DNA from 2 places in the Arthrobacter saudimassiliensis genome. Region 1 is predicted to be linked to the other one. Evidence: riboswitches for the same ligand, from Rfam matches in the RefSeq annotation. Region 1 holds a riboswitch; the other holds the start of a gene.

The links. Region 1 has a riboswitch for cyclic di-AMP ahead of AC5RV6_RS16595 (M23 family metallopeptidase). Riboswitches for the same ligand answer to the same signal wherever they lie in the genome.
Region 2: linked by a shared signal. The riboswitch ahead of AC5RV6_RS08610 (LysM peptidoglycan-binding domain-containing protein) and the one ahead of AC5RV6_RS16595 (M23 family metallopeptidase) in region 1 are both predicted to bind cyclic di-AMP.

The regions. Positions count from the first base shown of each region.
Region 1 covers NZ_JBNHFX010000005.1:113,254-120,410, reverse strand. The annotation lists gene serC (phosphoserine transaminase) at 1-506, opposite strand, end outside; gene AC5RV6_RS16600 (iron-dependent transcriptional repressor DtxR) at 792-1,487, shown strand; cyclic di-AMP (ydaO/yuaA leader) riboswitch at 1,569-1,779, shown strand; gene AC5RV6_RS16595 (M23 family metallopeptidase) at 1,889-2,542, shown strand; cyclic di-AMP (ydaO/yuaA leader) riboswitch at 2,667-2,823, shown strand; gene AC5RV6_RS16590 (NlpC/P60 family protein) at 2,827-3,579, shown strand; gene AC5RV6_RS16585 (NlpC/P60 family protein) at 3,616-4,407, shown strand; gene AC5RV6_RS16580 (HNH endonuclease) at 4,625-5,125, shown strand; gene mobA (molybdenum cofactor guanylyltransferase) at 5,122-5,835, shown strand; gene AC5RV6_RS16570 (DUF6457 domain-containing protein) at 5,846-6,133, shown strand; gene AC5RV6_RS16565 (molybdopterin molybdotransferase MoeA) at 6,126-7,157, shown strand, end outside.
Region 2 covers NZ_JBNHFX010000002.1:298,332-305,488, forward strand. The annotation lists gene hrpB (ATP-dependent helicase HrpB) at 1-2,374, shown strand, start outside; gene AC5RV6_RS08610 (LysM peptidoglycan-binding domain-containing protein) at 2,552-3,442, opposite strand; cyclic di-AMP (ydaO/yuaA leader) riboswitch at 3,446-3,592, opposite strand; gene AC5RV6_RS08615 (TrkH family potassium uptake protein) at 3,972-5,333, shown strand; gene AC5RV6_RS08620 (potassium channel family protein) at 5,368-6,021, shown strand; gene AC5RV6_RS08625 (hypothetical protein) at 6,217-6,495, shown strand; gene AC5RV6_RS08630 (glycoside hydrolase family 13 protein) at 6,565-7,157, opposite strand, start outside.

The sequences.
Region 1 (7,157 bases):
CCGTCGTCCGCTCCGCCGACCCGCTTCACCGGAGCGGACACGCCGGTGGAGGTCTCGTTCTGCGGCCAGGCGTAGACGTCCACCCCGGCCTCGGCCTGCGGCTCGGGCCGGGTGCCCGGCTCTGCCTTCAGGATCGAGGACGCAGCGAGGAACGGCGCCTTGTTGGTGGCGGCGGCGAACTTCGAGCCGAACTCGCCGAAGGACAGGTGCTGCGCCTTCTCCTGCACCAGGCCGAAGGAGGCAACGTCCCAGAAGGCGGTGGAACCGCCGACGCCGAGGACCACTTCATAGCCCTCGGGGGCGCGGAAGAAGGCGGACAGGCCTTCACGGATGCTGCCTACCAGGCCGCGCACCGGCGCCTGCCGGTGTGAGGTGCCCAGCAGCCGTGCGCCGGCGTCCGACAGGGCCTGTACCTGCTCGGGCCGGACCTTGGAGGGGCCGGCGCCGAACCGCCCGTCCCGGGGCAGGAGTTCGGCGGGAATGGTCAGTGCGGGGTTTTCGCCCATGGTCTCTACGCTCCAGCGGATTCGTCAGTGCATTTCGCCCTTTCATTCTGCCCCACGCGGCGGGCCCGGCCCATTTGTGAATCGGGTCGCAGCGGCGTCGGGAAGGACCGCCTCCGCCCGCGGCTTTTCCCGGGCAGGCGCGGGAAAAGCCGGGGGCGAACCGGCAGCCGGGTGATTGCCCGGGCTTTGTCGCGATGGGCTAACCTTGGGGCATACCAGGGACCTGTGGCGGCCGATGCTGCCCGCATCCCACTTCTTCCGCACGATTTCAAGGAGCGGCCGGCCATGACGGATCTCATCGACACGACAGAGATGTACCTGCGGACCATCCTGGAGCTGGAAGAGGAGAACATCGTCGCCCTGCGCGCCCGGATCGCCGAACGCCTGCGCCACTCCGGGCCCACCGTGTCGCAGACCATTGCCCGGATGGAGCGTGACGGGCTGGTGGTGGTCTCGGGCACCCGGCAGCTGGAACTCACCGAACTGGGCAGGGCCCGCGCCGTTGGCGTGATGCGCAAGCACCGGCTGGCCGAACGCCTGCTCTCGGACGTCATCGGGCTGGACTGGGCCTACGTCCACGACGAAGCCTGCCGGTGGGAGCACGTGATGAGCGAGCGCGTCGAACGCCGGCTTTACGACCTGCTGGGCCACCCGACGGCATCCCCCTACGGCAACCCCATCCCCGGACTGGAGGAGCTTGGCGGCATGCCCGCGCCCGGTGCGGCGGCCGATACCGTCTCGCTCGCCACGGCCGTGGCCGGCGCGGGGGAGGGCCAGAAGTACCAGCTCGTGCGGCTTGCCGAGCCCATCCAGGTCGATCCCGAGCTGCTGGGCCAGCTGGATGAGGCCGGCCTGCATCCCGGCGCCGAACTGACCGCCGAAACCGTCGGCGGGTACATCTCCGTCCGCGTCCCCGGCATCGAGGGTGCGCTGGAGCTGCCGCCGGAAGTGGCCTCCCACGTCTTCGTCGCGCAGCGCTGATTCCGCAGCGCCGATAACGGAATGGTAAATTTCGGCGCTGTTCCCCTATAGTGTTTGACGACGCTGAACCACCATCGTTATCCGGCCCAAATGCCTAACCCTGCCGTTGGGCCGGAGCACCATACCGTTCGCTAGGCGGGGGCGGAGGACCCAATTCTTTGGCAGCAGCCGCTGCCTCGGGGTGAAGCCTCCACAGCAAGCAGCATGGCAACAGCCGTGCTGCCGGCCGGAGGCCGAGTGCTTCTCCACTCGAATCCGACAGCTAACTTCGCAGGCTTGAGAGAGGGAACCACTTGTCGAAGCATGCTGCTTCGGGCAGGCGCCGCGCGTCTGCCCCGGCAACACCTGCGCGTCCGCGCTCCCAGAGCGGACGCCGGCGGGCCGAAACCAAGCATCACTCCGTGGGGGACACCGCCCAGAAGGTTGCCATTACGGCAGCAACCTCCGGGCTCATCCTGAGCGTCGCCATTCCTACCACAGCGGCGGCCGAGCCGGAACCGCAGGTCCAGGCCGCCGCGGTCCAGGAGACCGTCACGGCAGATCCCGCCGCGCAGGTCAACTTCGAGCGTGCAGGGCTGAGCAGCCGGTACGACCCCGAGGCCCGCCTGCAGGAGGTCACGGTGGCGGCTGCGGCCTCCTCCGTTACGCCCGCCGCCGCCAAGGGCACCCTGGCCAAGCCCCTCGCCTCGGAAATGGTGTCCACTTCCGGGTTCGGCTACCGCGTGTCCCCGATTACGGGCATGAGCGGAGAGCTCCACCGGGGCCAGGACTTTGCAGCGGCCTGCGGCACGGACGTCACCGCGGCGGCTGCCGGAACCGTCACCTTCGCCGGCTGGCACCCGTACGGCGGCGGCCAGCGCGTCGTCATCGACCACGGCAACGGCGTCGAGACCACCTACAACCACCTTTCCGCGATCCACGTGGCCGTAGGGGACACCATGGACCGCGGAGCGCTCCTCGGGGCCAGCGGATCCACCGGTGCCTCCACGGGCTGCCACCTGCATTTTGAGGTAATGGTAAACGGCGATGTCGTCGACCCCCTGGGCTGGTTGTAACCGCAGACATACCGTTCTGTGACCGGAACGTGACATTCCTGAAAGCTTCCTGTAGGGTCGTCACCGTGCCCGGCCCCCAACGGCCAGGCACCCTCGAGCAGATCGCCTAGCTCTGCCACTGTTCGAGGTCCGTTCGCACAATCGCATGGCAGGGGCGGGGGAACCAATTTTCGGGCACCGTTTGGTGCCCTTGGGGTTAAGTTGAGCGGCTTCGCGCCGCCCAGCCGGGTGACTCCCATCCGAACCCGACAGCTCACCTCGCAGGCGTAGGGAGAGGCACAGCTTTGTCATCACGCACCCATGGCCGCCGCCGCGCGGCCAGCACTTCCACGAGCCCGCTTGCATCCGTAGGCCGCCAGGCCGCCGTCGTAGCCGCCGCGTCCGGCCTCGTGCTGGCCGCCGGCATCCCGGCGCAGGCCGCTCCGAGCACCGAGCGCCAGGCGCTTGAGGCCCTGCCCCTGAACATCGTCACCGGCGGCGGCGCCCTGTCCGTTCCGGCCGACGCCCCGTTCCAGCTGGCCGGCCTTGAGCAGGTGGTTTCCGAATCCGGCGCCGCCGAGCGCGCCGCCGCCGAGCAGGCAGCAGCAGCCGAACTGGCCGCAGCCGAGCAGGCCGCCGCCGCCGAGCGCACCGCCGTCCAGCAGGCCGCAGCGCCGGCCCCGGCTGCTCCCGTCCAGGCCGCCCCGGCCCCGGCCGCAGACGTCGCCGTCCAGAGCGCTCCGGCCGCCAGCGCCGTCGCCGACATCCTGGTCGGTTCCGCGTACTCCCAGATCGGCGTCGCCCAGGACTGCACCGCCATGGTGGAGAAGGCCCTGCGCGCCGCCGGCAAGTCCGTGGGCGACCTCGCACCGGCCCAGTTCTACGCCTACGGCACCGTCGTCGGTTCGCCGATGCCCGGCGACCTCGTCATCACTCCCGGTCACGTTGCCATCTACGTCGGCAACGGCCAGGTCATCAGCGGCGGCTTCAACGGCTTCAACACCGCCCTGCACAACCTTTCCGACCTGCCGGGCGCCAGCTTCGTCCGCGTCAGCTAGACACCAGTTGTCGTAACCACCCGAGGAAGAATCAGCATGACTACGACACCTGAGCGCGCCCGCCACCGGGCCGCAGTCGAGCGCAACACCCTTTCCGCCCTGGCGGATGCAGTGTCCTCCAACGCCGGCACCGTCGGCCGCCAGGCCGCAGTCATCGCCGCGGCCTCCGGCCTGGTCCTGGCCTCCGGTGCAGCAGCCACGGCCTCCGGGGCTCCGGTCGAGGCGCAGCGCGAGGTCCACACCAGCAAGCTGGACATCGCCAACGCACCCCTGCTGGTGGCCGATGACGTGCCCGTCTCGTTCGAGCGTGCCGCGGTAGCCGGTGTGGTCGAAGCCGCTCCGGCGGTCGCGCCCGTCGCCGTCGAGGAGCAGGCAGCGGCCCCGGCTGCGGCTGCCCCGGCCGCCTCCGCTCCGGCAGCGGCCAACGTCTCCCTGCAGTCCCAGCAGGTCGCCCCGGCGCCTGCTCCGGCACCGGCACCTGCACCGGCCCCGGCCGGCGGCACCGCCGCCGTCATCGCCAGCGCCGCGCTCGCGCAGCTCGGCGTCATGCAGGACTGCACCGCGCTGGCCACCAACGCACTGGCTGCCGCGGGCATCAACTATCACGGCTGGCCGGCCGGTTACCTCTCCCTCGGCCGCACCGTGAGCGCGGCGGAGGCTGTCCCCGGCGACCTGATCTACTACGCCGACGGCGGCATGGGCCTGGCCCACATCGCGGTCTACATCGGCGGCGGCAAGGCCGTGCACGGCGGCTTCAACGGCAACACCACGGTGATTGCCGATGCGGAGCTTGGCTCCGGCGGCGTGTACATCCGCGTCGGCGGCTAGACCCCGCCACACAGAACCAAACACCAAAGGGACCCGCCCGCGGGTCCCTTTTGTGTTGTCTGCGCGTTCACCAGCCCCGCGGCGGCGGGCCGCCGCGGGCGGATAAATGGTCAAGACCGGAGGCGGGGCTTACCCTTGCATTGTCGATCCGTTGTACCGTTCCGCGTGGCGGCTGCTGGAGAACCGCCGCGAAGAATGCAGGCGAAGAGGACTGTGCATGCGCACTCTCGTTCTGAATGCAGGGTACGAGCCGTTGGCCGTGGTCACCTTCCGGCGCGCCCTGGTGCTGGTGCTGGCCGGCAAGGCCAGCGTGGTGGCCGAAAGCGGGGAACCGGTGGTGGGCCCCAACGAGGTGTTCGCCCGCCCCTCGGTGATCCTCCTGAACCGGTATGTGAGGGTGCCGTACCGGGAGGGCACGGTCGCCACCCGGCGCGGCGTGCTGCGCCGCGACGACCACCGGTGCGCCTACTGCGGCAAGGCGGCCGCGACCGTGGACCACGTCGTGCCCAAGTCCAGGGGCGGCGGAGACAGTTGGGAGAACCTCGTGGCATGCTGCCTGCGCTGCAACAACGCCAAGGGGGACAAGACGCTCAAACAGCTCGGCTGGGAGCTGCGGTTTCGCCCGCAGCCGCCGCGCGGTGCCCGCTGGCAGATCCGGGAACTGGAACGTCCCGCGCCGCAGTGGCACGCCTTCCTGGGCAGTGACACCGCCGCATGACCGGTACCACCCCGCCCGCGGACGGAACCCGGCAGTCACCGGCGGCCGTGCCCGTCTTGCCCGCCTATGATGCGCTCATTCTGAGCGGAGGCCGATCCTCGCGCCTCGGCGGAGAACCCAAGGCGCTGCTGAGGGCCGGCGGCCGGACGCTGCTGGCGCGGACGGTGGAGGCCGCGGCCGGGGCCGGGCAGGTGGCGGTGGTGGGCCCGGCCGAATACCTTCCGGCAGCCGGCCTTGCCCACGGGCAGTGCCTGTCGGTGCGGGAGGACCCGCCCTACAGCGGACCCGCCGCAGCCATCGGCGCCGGGCTCGATGCACTCGATCGCGCCGGTGCCCGCGCGCCGTGGCTGCTGGTGCTGGCCTGCGACATGCCCGGGATCGCCGCCGCCGTCGACGCCCTCCTGGAGGCGGCGGGCAGCCCCGACGACGTGCCGCCCGGGACGTCGCTGCTGGCCTGCGCGGAAGGCCGCGCCCAGCCGCTGGCGGGCCTGCACGACACCGCCGCGCTGCGCGCCGCCGTCCGCGGGCAGCGCGGGGCCGGAGGATTGGAGAACCTGTCCGTGTTCAAACTCCTTGCTAGGGTGCAGAGGAGGGAAGTACCCGTCCCGGCAGGCAGCACCTCCGATGTCGACACATGGGAGGACGCCCGGCGGGCCGGTGCCGTCGCCGGCCCCGGACCGTCGACCGCCGGGGCACCGGAACTGCACTAAAGGAGCACATATGGCAAGCCAGGAGGAGCAGCTTGAGGCCTGGAGCGCCAGGCTGCTGAGAGCACTCGAGCTGGAGGGCACGCCGGTGGACGTGGGCGCCGTGCTGAAGCTGGCCGCGGACGCCGCGCACTCGGTGGTCCGGCCGGCCGCCCCGCTGACCACCTTCATCGCGGGCTACGCCGCCGGAGTCGCCGTGGGAAGCGCGCAGGCCCCGGACGCCGTCGCCATGCGCGCCGCGATGCGGGCGGCAGGCTCGGAGTGCCGTGCCCTTGCCGGTGAGGAGGACCGCAATGACTGATCCCCTGGCACCCGCAGCCCCCCGGCCCTCCGCGCACGCGGACTGGCACGGAGCCCGCCGCACCGCCTATGCCGCCGCTCCCGGACTGCCCGTGGAGACGGTGCCGCTGGCCGAGGCGCTGGGCCGGATGCTCGCCGAAGACGCCCGCGCACTCCAGCCCGTGCCGCATTACGCGTCCGCCGCCATGGACGGCTGGGCCGTGGCGGGCACCGCCCCCTGGCGGCTCAAGGAACCCGAGCCCGAGCCCGAGCGCTGGCAGATCCACCGGGAATCCGGGCGCCGCCCGCTGCAGCCCGGCGAAGCGGTGGCCATCCTCACCGGCGGGGCGGTGCCGGAGGGCGCGGACAGCGTGCTGCGCAGCGAAAGCGGGCTCCTGGACGGCGCCGGAATCCTGAGCCTGTCTCCGGCCGCGCGGGCCGATGAGCCGCGGCCCGGCGAGCACATCCGGCCGGCGGGGGAGGAAGCCGCAGCCGGCGAGGTCGTCATTCCGGGCGGCACCACCCTCAACCCTGCCCACATCGCGCTGGCGGCGGTGTGCGGGCACGATACGCTGCCGGTGCTGCGGGCCCCGCGGGTGTCGCTGCTGCTTACCGGAGATGAGGTCATCGAAGCCGGCCTGCCCGACACCGGCCAGGTCCGGGACACGTTCGGACCCCAGCTGCCCCAGCTGATCGGCATGCTGGGCGGGCACGTCGACGTCGTACGCCGGCTCCCTGACCGCTTCGAGGACGTGGTCGCGGCGCTGACCACCGAAGCGACGGATGAGAGCGCCATCGCGATGAGCTTCGGCGACGTCCTGGTCACCACCGGCGGCACCGGGCGGTCCGATGCCGACCATCTCCGCCTCGCCCTGGAGGAGGTGAACGCCGAGCTGCTCATCGACGGGATCGCCATGCGCCCGGGACACCCGACCATGCTGGCCAGGCTGGAGGACGGCCGCCTGGTGGTGGCGCTGCCGGGCAATCCGCTGGCCGCGATGATGGCCGTGTTCACCGTGCTGCAGCCCCTGCTCGAAGGGCTCAGC
Region 2 (7,157 bases), on a different contig from region 1:
CACCCAGCCCCGGCGGGTGGCCGTGCGCTCCGCCGCCCGCCGGCTGGCCGCCCTCGACGGAAGCGCGGTGGGCGGCCGGGTCGGCTACAGCGTGCGCGGGGAACACCGTGCCGGCGCGGAGACGCTGGTCGAATTCCTGACTCCGGGCCTGCTGCTGCGCCGGCTGCTGGCGGATCCCGGCCTGGCCGGCGCGTCGGCCGTCGTACTCGACGAGGTCCATGAGCGGGGCCTGGACACGGACCTGCTGCTGGGCCTGCTCGGCGAAGTCCGCCAGCTGCGCCCCGACCTGACCCTGGCCGCGATGTCCGCCACCCTCGACGCGGCCCGCTTTGCCGCACTGCTCGGCGACGGGGAGCCCGGGGCGGTGCCGGTGGTGGACACTCCGGCCGCGCTGCATCCGCTTGACATCAGATGGGCGCCCGGCCGGGGCCCGCGGCTCGATGAACGCGGCGTGCGGCGGGAGTTCCTGGCGCACGTGGCTGCCACCGCCGCGGCGGGACATGCACAGCTGAACCTCGCCGAGCCGGGCGCTGACACCCTGGTGTTCCTTCCGGGAGCGCGGGAGGTGGCCGACGCCGCCGCCCGGCTGCGCAGCGCGGCCGCCGGCGCCGTCGAGGTCCTGGAACTGCACGGCCAGGTCGCCGCCGCCCTCCAGGACCGCGCGGTCGGCGGCCGCGGGGAGGGCGATCCCTCCCGCATCATCGTCTCGACGGCGCTGGCCGAGTCCTCGCTGACGGTGCCGGGGGTGCGGCTGGTCATCGACTCCGGACTGTCCCGGGAGGTGCGCCGGGACGCGGCGCGGGGGATGAGCGGGCTGGTCACGGTATCCGCGTCCCGGGCCTCCGCGGACCAGCGGGCCGGCCGTGCCGCCCGGCAGGGGCCGGGGACCGTGATCCGCTGCTACGACCAGGCGGCCTACGCGGCAGCCCCGGCCCATCCGACGCCGGAGATCGCCGCCGCCGACCTGGCCGGCGCGGCCCTGCTGCTGGCCTGCTGGGGCACGCCGGAGGGCCGCGGCCTGGCGCTGCCGGACGCCCCGCCCGCCGCCGCGATGGCCGACGCCGTGGCCGTGCTGCGGGAACTGGGCGCCGTCGACGGCTCCGGCATGGCAACCCCGCTGGGCCGCCGGCTGGCGGAGGTGCCCGCCGACCCGCGGCTCGCCCGCGCCCTGCTCGACGGCGCCGCACTGGTGGGCCCCACGGCTGCGGCCGAAGTGGTCGCGATGGTGTCCTCGGACCTCCGCCCGGAAGGCGCGGACCTGGCCGGACTGCTGGCCGCCCTCCGCCGCGGCAGCGCGCCGGGAGCAGCGAAATGGCGCGGGGACGTGCGCCGACTGTCCGGCCTCGTCGGCTCCATCCGGGGACAGCGGGCGGCAGCGGGCAACGCTGCGGGGCAGGTGGTGGCCCTCGCCTTCCCGGACCGGGTCGCCCGCCGGGTGCCGGGCGACGGGCCGGAACAGTACCTGCTGGCCTCGGGCACCCGTGCGGGCCTGCCGGCCGGCAGCCGGCTCGCCGGACATCCGTGGCTGGCCGTGGCCGAGGTCAGCCGCGCGGCCGGCAGATCGGCGGCCGGTACCGGCGCGCTGATCCGGGCCGCGGCTCCGCTCGAACCGGCCGACGCCGAGGCAGCAGGCCGGACCCTGGTGACCGAGCACGTTCACGCGGGCTTTACCGACGGACGGGTCACCGCCCGGAGGATACGGAGGCTGGGCGCCATCACCCTCTCCGATACGCCGGTGCGCGCCTCGCGGGAGGAGGGCCGGGCGGCCGTCGCCCAGGCGCTGCGCGAGGCCGGCCTGGGCATCATCGGCTTCTCGGAGGCATCCGAGGGCCTGCGCCGCCGGATGGCCCTGCTCCACCGCGAACTCGGGGCGCCGTGGCCCGACGTCTCCGACGCCGCCCTGCTGGAGAACCTGGAGGACTGGCTGCTCCCGGAGCTGGAGGCCCTGGCGCAGGGCAGGACGGCGGCGGCCACGGACCTGGCTGAACCACTGCGCCGCCTGCTGCCGTGGCCCCAGGCGGCGGACTTCGACGAGCTCGCACCGGAACGGCTGCAGGTTCCCAGCGGCTCCCGGGTACGGATCGCCTACCCGGAGCCCGGGGACCCGCAGGCACGGCCGGTCGTCGCGGTGAAGCTCCAGGAATGCTTCGGCTGGGCCCGGACCCCGCGGCTGGTGCGTGGCCGGGTCCCGGTGCTGTTCCACCTGCTCTCACCGGCACGGCGGCCGCTGGCGGTGACCGATGACCTGGAGTCCTTCTGGAACGGCCCGTACCGGCAGGTCAGGGCGGAGATGCGTGGACGGTACCCCCGGCATCCCTGGCCGGAGGATCCGTGGTCGGTGCCGGCTACGGCCCGCACCAAGCCGCGGGCCTGATACGAGCCGATCACGGCAGAGGAGCCGGCCGGGTGAAGGCGGGCTCCCACGGAGGTTGAACCGGAACGCCGGTCACACCGCCACGGCGGTTAAACGAAAACGGACATCCGGCCCCGAGGGGGACCGCATGTCCGTTTCCTGCTCCTGCTGTTCCGGCGCCGGGCGTCGGAGCAGCAGCTACGCTACGCGGTAGTAGGCCGCGCCGGAGCCGACGTTGGCGGAGTTGATGACGGTCTGGTTGCCGTTCCAGCCGCTGTGGATGGCCTGGCCGTCGCCGATGTAGATGGCGATGTGGGCGAAGCCCATGCCGCCGTCGGCGTAGTAGATCAGGTCACCCGGCTGCGGGTCGGAGACGGGGGTGCCGTAGGCAGCCAGCTGGGCCGGGGCCAGGTCGCCCACGGAGTGCCCGGCGGCGCGCAGCGCCACCTCGACCAGGACGGTGCAGTCCTGGACGGCACCCATCTGGGCGTAGGCCGAGTTGAGGATGACCTGGTTGGTGGCCGAGGCCGCGGTGGCCGCGGGGGCCGGGGTCACGTCGACGGACTGGGTGCTGAAGGTGCCCAGGTCAGCCGGAGCGGCTGCAGGTGCAGGAGCGGCGTAGGTCTCGGTGTAGGAGGCGGCGGCGTACTCGACCGCTGCCGGTGCGGCGGTGGCCTCGCCGGCGTAGGTGATGACGTCGCCCGGGTAGATGATGGACTCCATGCCCAGCCCGTTCAGGCTGAAGATGCTGTCCAGGCTCACGCCGTAGGTGGCGGCGATCTGGCCGAGGGTGTCTCCGGCGACCACGGTGTGGGTGCCGGCCGGCGCTGCGTCCGCGGCGACGGTCTCCACAGCCGGGGCAGGTGCGGCGGCTACGGGAGCGGCGGGTGCCGCAGCCGGAGCCGGGGTGTAGGAATCGTTGGCGATGACGCCGGCCTGGGCCGGGGCGGCCATGCCGAGCATCAGGCCGGACCCTGCGGCAACTGCGGCAGCGGTTCCTCCGATGGTGCGTCCGCGGCCGAGGGCGGCCTTGGAGATGGTCAGCCAGGCGGAAGTCTCTGCGCGGTGGCGTGCACGGGTGTTGGACATGTTGTTACCTCTCCCTGTACCTGCGAGGTGAGCTGTCGGATGCGGATGGGAGTCACCCGGCTGCCGGAAGGCCGGCAGGCTTAACCCCTAGGATTCGTGGAACCCGGAACTGGTTCCCCCGCCCCTGCCATGGTTTTGATCTTTGGACCTCGGAACCGGTGGCAAGGTTCGGTATCCGGCCGAGGGTGCCGCGCTGGGGGAGCGGCACTCGAAGAACACTACACATCTATCACGGTTTGATAACCATTGGATATCGAGTTTGTTATTAAGCTCTCAGAACTTGACGCAACGACTCGTAGCCGATAGCCAAAACGTCGTCGCAGGTCAGGGCGGGAGTGCGGGTCACGGGCCGGCGAAACGCCCGGATTCGCTCCGGCGGCAAAGATTACGGCCTGCCCTTGACCGCATCCTGCGGGAGTGATCCGCTCGACGTGCCGCAGGACCGTCCCGGGACGGATTGAGCCTTCCTCCGCGGGGAAGCGCACGCCTCACGCTGACTGCAGAGGGCGGGCCGCGGTAGCGTCAAAACGTGGCCAGACCCCCGGGCGTGCTCCACGGACATCCCCGCCGCCGTTCTCCTCCCGCCCGGACCGTGCTGGGAGGATTCGCAGCCGCGGCCGCTGCGGGAACAGGGCTGCTGCTCCTTCCCGGCGCCGCCGAAGGGCCGGGCGGGGCGTCGTTCATCGAGGCGCTGTTCACCGCGGTTTCCGCGCTCTGCGTCACCGGCCTGATCGTCGTCGACACCCCGGGGCACTGGAGCAGTTTCGGCGAGTCCGTGATCCTCGTGCTGATCCAGATCGGCGGACTGGGCGTGATGACCACCGGCGCCGTCATCGGCCTGGCGGTCGCGCGTCGGCTGAGCCTGCGCACCAGGCTCACCGCGGCGGCCGAAGCCGGTGGAGGGCGGCCGGTGAACGCGCCCGCGGTGATCCTCGGCGTCGTCCGCATCACTCTGCTGACCGAGGCCGCCGTCGCGGTGATCCTTACGCTGCAGTTCGCCCTTACCTACCGCATGCCCTTTGGGCAGGCGTTGTGGTACGGGGTTTTCCACGCTGTCTCGGCCTTCAACAATGCAGGCTTTTCCCTGTTCAGCGACAACCTTGCGGGCTTCGCGGCGGATCCGGTGGTCTGCCTGTCCATCAGCGCCGCGGTCATCCTTGGCGGACTGGGCTTCCCGGTGCTGATGCAGCTGCGCCGCCATCTGTTCACGCCGCTGGCCTGGTCGCTGAACACCCGCCTCGTTCTGCTGGGAACGGGCCTGCTGCTGGCTGCCGGCACCCTGCTGGTGCTGCTGGTCGAAAGCGGCAACCCGCGGACCCTGGAACCCCTGAGCTGGCCGGACCGCCTGCTGGCCGCCTTCTTCCAGTCAGTGCAGGCCCGAACGGCCGGGTTCTCCAGCATCGACATCGCGGAGATGGACCCGCTGTCCTGGCTCGGCATGGATATCCTCATGTTCATCGGCGGCGGCCCGGCCGGCACGGCCGGAGGCATCAAGGTCACCACCTTTATGGTGCTGGTCTACGTGGTGGCCGCCGAACTGCGCGGCGGCGCGTCCGTGACCATGCTCGGCAAGCGGCTCGGCAGCCACGTGCCGCGCGAGGCGATCACCCTGCTGCTGGCGGCGGCCGCCCTGGTCCTGGCCGCCACCGCCTTCCTGATGGCTGTGACCGACTTCGGGCTCGACGTCCTGCTGCTCGAAACCACCTCCGCCTTCGGAACGGTCGGCCTCAGCGCAGGCATCTCCGCCGCCATCGGGCCGGTCGGGCAGTCCGTGCTGGTCGTCCTGATGTTCATCGGCAGGCTCGGCCCGCTCCTGCTGGCGGCCGGCCTCGCCCTGCGCAGCCGCACCTCCCGCTACGAGCTGCCGGAAGAGAGGCCGATCATTGGCTAAGCGCAGGCTCCTGTCGGGAAACCGGCCGGCACGGATGGCGGGGACGGATGCGGTCGCGATCATCGGCCTCGGCCGGTTCGGCCGCTCGGTGGCACTGGAACTGATGGCGCACGGCACGGACGTCCTGGGCATCGACCACCGCCCCCAGGTGGTCCAAACGCTGGACGGCCGGCTGACCTACGTTGTGACGGCCGATGCCACCGACGAACAGGTCCTCCGCGACCTTTCCATCCCCGACTTCGAACGCGTGGTGGTCGCGATCGGCAGCGACGTCGGCATGAGCGTGCTCACCACGTCGCTGCTGCTGCGCTTCGGGATCCCGCAGATCTGGGCGGAGGCGGTCAGCGAAGCGCACGGCACCATCCTCGATCAGCTGGGCATCCGGCACGTGGTTTTTCCGGAGGCCGACATGGGGCGGCGGGTCGCCCACCTGGTCAGCGGCAGCGTGCTTGACTACTCGCAGATCGGCGGGGACTTCGCCGTGGTGGAAACCGCACCCCACCGGGCCATCCGTGATATTCCCCTGCAGCGGGCCGCGATCCTGGACCGCTACGGAGTCGCGGTGGTCGCTGTCCGCAAGGGAACCGGGGCCTGGCGCTTCGTCACGCCGCAGACCGTGCTCGAGGCGGACGACACGGTGCTGGTGGCCGGTCCCGCCGCCAGCGTTGAGAGGTTCGACCGGCTCTAGGCCTAACCGTCCCGCGCGCCCCGGCAGCCTGATGGCCGCCTGTCCTTGGGAAGAACGGACGCGGTGGGCAAGGGCGCCGTTGAGGGGCACAATGCCCATGGGTGCCGGAGAATGCGGCCTCCTGCCTCCCCGGGCAGGGGAAAGTCCTGCCACCGGGACGAAGAGGGACCGACGAACAGGGATACGGGAGAGGTCATGGAGAGCAGATCGGATTTTGTCAGCGGCGTGATGATCGGCGGGCTGGCCGTCAGCGGGGTCGCCCTCGCGGGGCTGGCCGTCGGGGCAGCCGCCATCGGCAAACTGGCAGTCCGCCGGGCCGCCCTGGGCGACGTCGTCGTCAAGCGGCTGCGGATCGGGGAACTCGACGTCCGGCGTTCCGTGGGCGTGGGGCTCGTCCCCGAGGCGCTGGACCTGGGCTCCGAGCCCGGAAGCGGACCGGGCTCCGTTGCGCCGCCTCCGGGGCCGTCCGTCTAAGCGCCCGCCGGCCGGGATCCGGCGCCTGCGCCCGGGGTTCCCCGCCCGACGTCGCCCCGCCCTTCGGCGTCAGGGCAGGTCGGGGCCGGGGGCAAGCTGTTCCACCCGCACCTCCCACGGGCGCAGGACACGGGCATCGCCGATGTCCGTATAGTTGCCGAGCATCCGGACGCCCGTGCGCTGGCCGGCGGGAAGCTCCAGGTCCTCCGCCGACACATTGCCCAGCACGAGCAGCTCCTCGCCCTCGAGCGAACGCACATAGGCGAGCAGCCGCGGATGGGCTGACTGGACCAGCCGGAATTCGCCGAGAGAGACCACCCTGGACTTGTGCCGGAGCCGGATCAGCCGCCGGTAGTAGCGGAAGATCGACTTCTCCGCTGCCCGGTCCGCCGCGACATTGATGCGGCGGTAGTTCGGGTTGACGTCGATCCAGGGCGTGCCGTTCGTGAAGCCGGCATTGGGGGCGTCGGACCACTGCATCGGTGTCCGCGCGTTGTCACGGCTGCTGCGGGCGAGCGTACGCAGCGCGGACGCGGAACTGATCCCGTTGCGCAGGGCCTCCTCGTAGTACCCGATCGACTCCAGGTCCCGGTACTGGTCGATCCCGGTGAAACCGGCATTGGTCATGCCGATTTCCTCCCCCTGGTAAATGAAGGGCGTGC